One region of the Halomonas sp. 11-S5 genome, then DNA from elsewhere that is predicted to be linked to it. Evidence: predicted binding sites of a transcription regulator. Region 1 holds the regulator's gene; each other region holds the start of a gene.

Evidence for each region. The regulator FliA, encoded in region 1, starts transcription of late flagellar genes. The targets are predictions, from matches to a motif close to CTAAAGTTNNNNNNNNNNCNGCCGATA.
Region 2: the regulator FliA is predicted to act here: its motif matches at 1,367-1,393, upstream of flgM (flagellar biosynthesis anti-sigma factor FlgM).
Region 3: the regulator FliA is predicted to act here: its motif matches at 1,031-1,057, upstream of fliD (flagellar filament capping protein FliD).

The regions. Positions count from the first base shown of each region.
Region 1 covers NZ_JARANW010000023.1:25,550-27,816, reverse strand. The annotation lists gene OP497_RS14090 (HDOD domain-containing protein) at 1-920, shown strand, start outside; gene OP497_RS14085 (RNA polymerase sigma factor FliA) at 967-1,671, opposite strand; gene OP497_RS14080 (hypothetical protein) at 2,129-2,267, opposite strand, start outside.
Region 2 covers NZ_JARANW010000019.1:64,177-66,443, forward strand. The annotation lists gene flgC (flagellar basal body rod protein FlgC) at 1-30, opposite strand, end outside; gene flgB (flagellar basal body rod protein FlgB) at 46-456, opposite strand; gene flgA (flagellar basal body P-ring formation chaperone FlgA) at 658-1,326, shown strand; gene flgM (flagellar biosynthesis anti-sigma factor FlgM) at 1,429-1,722, shown strand; gene flgN (flagellar export chaperone FlgN) at 1,719-2,168, shown strand; gene OP497_RS13050 (EAL domain-containing protein) at 2,232-2,267, opposite strand, start outside.
Region 3 covers NZ_JARANW010000019.1:34,468-36,734, reverse strand. The annotation lists gene OP497_RS12885 (Rpn family recombination-promoting nuclease/putative transposase) at 1-748, shown strand, start outside; partial or broken gene OP497_RS12880 (methyl-accepting chemotaxis protein) at 864-998, opposite strand; gene fliD (flagellar filament capping protein FliD) at 1,100-2,267, shown strand, end outside.

The DNA of each region.
Region 1 (2,267 bases):
CCCGGGGCCTCGAGATCACGCCGGAGCTGGCGGAGAGCCTGCGCAGTATCCGCGAGCGGAATTACCGCATCGCCGTGCCCGACCCCGCGCCTCAGGCCATGGGGTCCGACCTGCAAGCCGTGGCTGACATCATCGAGATTGATGCCTCCCAGGCCCTTGACCTCGAGCGGCTGGACACCCTCAAGGCGAAGGGGTATCGGTTGCTGGCAGAGCATATCCAGGACCACGAGCAGCTTGAGCAATGCCTGGCCGCCGGCTGCGACTACATCAATGGCCGCTATCTCTCAGAGCCCCACTATCACGCTTCCAGGCCGCGAGGGCGCCACGGCAATCGCGCCGCCCAGTTGAGGCTGATCAACGAGCTCTATCGTGAGGACGCCGACCTTCATCGTCTTCACGACCTTCTCCTGCAGATGCCGCACCTGCATGTGGCGATCCTGCGCCGAGCCAACTCCAGCTATTTCGGCCAGAGCCACCAGCAATCTGATCTGCGACGCGCGATGCAGGTGATCGGCCTCAACGAGTTGCGCAGGCTGGTGATGACGATCTCGCTGGCCAGCGAGATGCCGTCATCGCGCATCACGGTGAGGCTGGCATTGATCCGCGCCTACATGTGCCAGAACCTGGCCGAGCCCTTCCGCAATATCGATCCTGAGGACGCGTTCACCACGGGCCTGTTTTCGATGATGGCGGCGCTGCTGGATGAGGATCAGGCCACCCTGCTGGCCCAGCTGCCGCTCGACGACGCCATCCTTCGGGCCCTTGAGCATCACGAGGGCCACTTGGGAGCCATCCTGGCGATCTGCGAGGAGCATGAGCAGCAGCTGGCGGGCAACACGCCTGACCACACCGCCGAACGGCTGCAGGAATGCTATCTCGATGCCCTGGAGAGGACCGCCACCCTGATGGGGCGCTTCTAGCGCCGCCGGGTGACGTGCCGCCATTTCCATCCCGGAGAGCGCGGCGTCAGCTGGGCTCGTAGAGCCTTGCCCGCAGGCGGCTGACCGCCTGGCTGTGCAGCTGGCAGACTCGCGATTCCGATACGCCCAGCACTGCCCCGATCTCCTTCAGGTTGAGCTCTTCCTGGTAGTAGAGCGCCATGAGCAGCGTCTCACGCTCGGGCAGCGCCTCGATGGCCTCGATGATCTGCTCCCGTTTTTCCTGATCCACCAGCCGGGAGAACGGGCTTTCCAGGGCTCGGCTTTCAAGCCGAGACTCTCCCCCTTCGGCCATCAGTTCCTCGAAGGGCAGCAGCTGGCCACTGTTGGTATCGTTAAGCAGGCGCCGATAGTCCGCCAGGGGCATCTCGAGCTCCGTCGCGATTTCCGTCTCCTCGGGTGGTCGCCCCAGATGCTGCTCCAATCGCCGCACTGCTTCATCAACGGCCCTGGCGCTGCGCCGAACGCTGCGTGGCAGCCAGTCCCGGCTGCGTAGCTCGTCCAGCATGGCACCGCGGATACGCTGGTTGGCGAAGGTCGCAAAGCTTGCGCCCTTACCCGAGTTGAATCGACCCATGGCTTCCAGCAACCCGACAGTGCCGGCCTGAATCAGGTCGTCCAACTCGATGCTGGCTGGCAGTCGTACCTGCAGGGCGAGTGCCTGACGGCGCACCATGGGCAGGTACTCTGTCAGCAGTTCTCCCTGATCGATCTTCCCTTGTGCCGTATACATCCTCTTGCCTCACAGCTGGTCAGCAGTACCACCTGCTTGTTCGGGTGGTGTTGTCGGATTCGTTTTTACCGATGGTTCACTATCACCTGAAGCCCACTTACCGTCACTGGAGGATGCCCCTCCGGTAGGGAGAAGCGGAATTCCAGCGCGACGTCGGCTGCCAGTCCGGCCAGTGCGCGGGTTGTGCCGCGTCGGCTTGGTAACGGTGTGCAATCGGCCGGGTGGCAAAGTCTGACGTTCAGGGTGTCTCCCGGTGGGAGCCGGTAGTGCCAGACGATACTCTGGATCACTCGATTGCCGGCTTGCGTACCGACGGGGCCTAGAGAGTCAGACGATGTTTCGCGGTCTGCCATGCTGACCCTGGTCTCAGAGGCATTGGCGACCCAACTGCCAGCGGCATGCGCTTCAGCGCAGGCGACCGCGAGAACCAATCCCAGGGCATATCGTCCGGTGCGCCTCATGTCGACATCACCAGCAGGTCAATACCCAGGCAACTCCACGCCGCCTGTTGCAGGTTGTCCAGTAGTCCCTTGCGGGGCATCTCCGGCGCATGTACCGCCAGCAGACGATGAGGCCTCTGTTGGTCATGGAGCCGC
Region 2 (2,267 bases), on a different contig from region 1:
GGAGATATCGAAGATGGAGAACATCGACATGCGGTCACTCCTGGATTATTCGGGCTGCATGGCCTTCTTGAGGCCCTGGATGCGGCTGTTGAGAATCGTCAGCGCCGACTGGTAACGGACCGAGTTGTCAGCGAACTGAGTCCGTTCACGATTCATGTCCACGGTATTGCCATCGAGACTTGGCTGGTCGGGCACCCGATACAGCAGTCCGCGCGAGGAACCTGGAAGCCCCTGGCCCTCGATGTGACGCGCGGAGGTCCTCGACAGGGCCAGTCCGCTGCCATCACCGCCCTGCTTGACGGCTTTCTTCAACTCGCTGGCAAAGTCCATGTCCCGGGCCTTGTAGCCCGGCGTATCAGCATTGGCGATATTGCTGGCCAGCACCTTCTGGCGCTCCTGACGCAGCCCAAGGGCCTGCTGATGGAAGTTCAAAGAGGCTTCGAGCCGATCGATCATCCCGGCACTCCCCAGAAAAGGTATGAGTCGACTATGGAGAATAGCCAAGCTCGTGTCATGACAAAGGCCCGAACAGTCGTCATTCGGGTTGCCAATTCACGAGTTTCATCGAAGATGACAGTCGCTAGAATCGTGGCATCAGTCACCCAACCTGGCCTCGACATGCTCCGACATTGTCTATCGTCACGCTCCGCCCGGCATATGGCCCACCTGCTGGCGATGACCTTGTTGCTGCTGGCAGGACCGAGCCAGGCCGGAGAAGATGCCCTGCTGGCGAAGATTCACGCCTTCCTCTACGAGCAAGCCAGGGCCTCAGGCGACGAGGTCGTGATCGAGGTTCATCCGCCACGCGCCAGCCTGCCAACCTGCGAGCACCCCACCCCCTTTCTACCCAATGCCTCCTCACGACCGGTCGGACGCGTCTCGGTAGGCGTGCGCTGTGGCGACCAGGGGCGACAGGTGCGCTATCTTCAGGCCGAGATCCATGTCACCGGCAACTATGTCGAGCTTGCTCGTGATATCGGCGCCGGGGAGGTCATCCGACCCGAACATCTGACCGAACGGCAAGGGAGCCTGGGGCAACTGCCCCAGCAGACCATCCTCGATCCGGGCCAGGCGATCGGCCAGCAAGCTACCCGCCCGCTCGCCGCGGGCATGACGCTGCAGCGTCACCATCTGCGTCCCCGCCAGCTGGTCAAGCGAGGGCAGCGTGTGGTGATCGAGGCCCAAGGAGCGGGATTCCGGATCGCAAGAGAGGCTGAGGCGCTGGAGCCGGGGGGCAAGGGGGAGCGTGTCCGCGTGCGACTCCCTGATCGCGAGATCCTCGAGGCAAGGGTCGTTGGCGAGGGGCGCATGACCGTGGACTTTTAAGCTCACCAGCAGCACACTCGCATCTGAGCGTCACACCGCGTTAAAGTTATCGAATCGACGGCCGATACCCTTCATTACCACATCGGTCACGAGGCCATCACCGTGAAAATCGACAACCACCATCCCCTGCAGCGTCCTGGCCAGGCGGAGCCGCGTGACGACACCCGCAAGACTCAGGGGTCAGATCGCGCCCACCAGCAGGATGACGGCCCGTCAGCCACGACCCACCTGAGCCAGGCCGCCACGGACAGCAGTCAGGACATCGACACGGTGCGTGTTGAAGAGCTTCGAGACGCCATCCGCGAGGGCCGACTGGACATGCGGGCCGACCGCATTGCCGATGGCCTGATTGCGAGCGTCCAGGATCTGCTGAACAGCAAGGACGCCAACGAATGAGCCTTCGCCGCCTGCTCGAGGAACAGCGGTCTCGACTGGGGGCACTGACCCGCCTGCTCGAAAACGAACAGGAGCAGCTGCTCAGCGGAACCATCGATGGCCCACAACTCGAGAAGATCGCGCAGGAAAAGTCACGCCTGCTAGCCAGCCTCGAGGAAACCGAGTCGACTCGTGCCCGGATCCAGCAGAGGCTTGGCTATACCACTGGCGGCGACGGTGCGCGTCTGGCGGCCGAAGATGCGGGCTGCCTCACCCAGTGGCAGGCCACCCTTGAGATGGCGGCACACACTGCCCGCCTGAATGACCGCAACGGTCGCCTGGTAAGCCTGCGCATGTCGCACAATCAGCAGATGCTGGACTACATTCACCGCATCGCCGAGAAGCCCGTGTACACACCCGACGGCCGCACGACATCAGGCCAGAGACGACTGAACACCTCTGCTTGATCGCATGGCAGCACGCAACCAGCCCTGCACGCGCCTACCCTCCGACGCTCTTCTACTCAAGACTCATGGTTTCGAGAGCACCTGCAGATCGGGATAACG
Region 3 (2,267 bases), on a different contig from region 1:
AGAGTTCGTTCAGCAGCTGATCGAGGGCTTTACGCCCAATGAGATCGCTGGGCTGATGGACTTCTCGACGCTCAAGAACCATAGCGGTCATTACATCACCCCGCTGTTCGAGGAGAAGATCGAAGACGTGGTGTGGTCGGTGGAATTGACCTGGCAGGGTACGTCCCAGCGAGTGTTCCTCTACATACTGCTGGAGTTCCAGTCGGCAGTTGATCGCACCATGCCGATACGTCTCCAGCCTCACCTGCGCTACTATCTGGTCGACGAAGGGCGATATACTGACGCGGATTTGGGCTTGCGCCAGACGCCACTGAGCGGCGTGTTCAGTGTCGAGAACGCCGGGGAGAGCTGGGAGTCCCTGCAACGTGCCGTGGACCGCGTGGTGGCGATCATCCAGACCGGCCCTGACAAGGAGCGCATCGACCGGATCATCACCCGCTGGCTCAAGCGCCATTTGCATCGGCTGGGGGCCGAGGTCAACTTGAATCGGCTCGAAAGCCTGGTGGAGGATAAAGATATGTTGGCAGAGAATCTCGGGAATCTGGTCAAGAAAGAACGCCTGGAAGGCCGTCAGGAGGGCCGTCTGGAAGAGGCGCGTGACATGGTGCGTACCCAGCTCACCTTCAAGTTCGGTGAGGTGCCAGAGTGGGTAGAGGCGAGACTCGCCCAGGCCGACCATGAACAGTTGAAAGGCTGGATGCGTGACGTCCTGTTTGCCAACAGCCTGGAAGAGATGATGAAACGCTGACTCCTCCTGGCGGATCACGCCTCGATCCGCCATGCACTCCTTGGCAAACAACTCTCTGGTCCCTCTTCTTCCGATGCCCGCCTGACGGCGTGAGCCCTACGCCGCGCCCTGCTCGGCGGTGGGCGAGCTGGCGCACCTCGCCGGCCACCACCGCGAAGCCCCGGCCGTGCTCGCCGGCGTGGGCCGCCTCGATGGTGGCGTTGAGCGACAGCAGGTTGGTCTGCTCGGCGACACACTCCTGGACCACGTCGCGCGCCTCGACTTGAGCAGGCACCACTCGGCCTAAAGTTCCCCGGAACCTCGCCGATATGATTTACGATATCGCTTCAGTCGCTCGACAGGGGGCTTCGCATGGCAAGCATTTCATCTCTCGGCATCGGTTCCGGCCTGGATCTCAACGGCCTGCTCGACCAGCTGCGCTCTGCCGAGCGCGAAAAGCTGGCGCCGTTGACGACCCAGAATACCCAGGAGCAGGCGAAGATCTCCGCCTATGGTCGGCTGCAGTCCGGTCTGAGCAAGTTCCAGGACGCAGTGGCCAAGCTCAACGACACTTCGCTCTATGAAAAGCTCGCCGCCAAGGTGCAGGGGGAGGGTATGACCGCCAGTGCCAGTGCCGACGCCAGCCCCGGTAGCTACGAGATCGCCGTGACCCAGACGGCCCGTGCCGGCAGCTTGGCCAGCACCCGAGTGACGAATCTCAACGATCAGCTGACCGCAGCGAACGCCACGCTGGATCTGACCTTCGGCGATGGCGGCACGAAAAGCATCGCCCTGGCGGAGGGCGCGACCCTCGAGCAGATCCGAGACACCATCAATGCCGATGCTGCGGCCGGGGTGGATGCCTCTATCATCAACGATGGCACCGGTAACCGCCTGGTGCTCAGTTCCCGCGAGAGCGGTGCCGATGCTGGCATCACGGATATGGCCTTCACCAACCTGGCGGGGGGCGTCACCCTGGGCGGGGATGCCAACACGGCTCAACTGGGCCGTAACGCCGATCTGGATATCAATGGCATCACCATCACCAGCGCTACCAATACGGTAGAGGGCGCCATCCAGGGCGTGACCCTGCAGCTGGATCCTTCCTCTACTGGTCAAACTCTGAGTCTGGACGTGTCGCGTGATACCGGCGCTCTCAAGGAAGCCGTCGGCAAGCTGGTCTCCTCCTATAACGAGCTGCAGTCCACCATCGGCCGCATGACCGCCTACGGCGGCGGTGATAGCGCCTCCGGTGAGCTGATAGGCGACCGTACTGTACGCAATATCGAATCGGACCTGGTGCGCGACCTGACCAGTAGCGTGGCGGGGAGCGAGCTCACGATCATGTCGCAGCTTGGCGTCTCGCTGAACGAGAAGGGCCGCCTGGAGCTGGACGATGTCAAGCTCGACAAGACTATCGCGAATGATCCCCAGTCGCTGTCGGATTTCTTCGCCGGTGCCGATGAAGCGGGCGGCATGGCCGGCCGCATGGAGGTCACCCTGGGGCGCTTCCTGGACGATGGTGGGCGGATCGACAGTG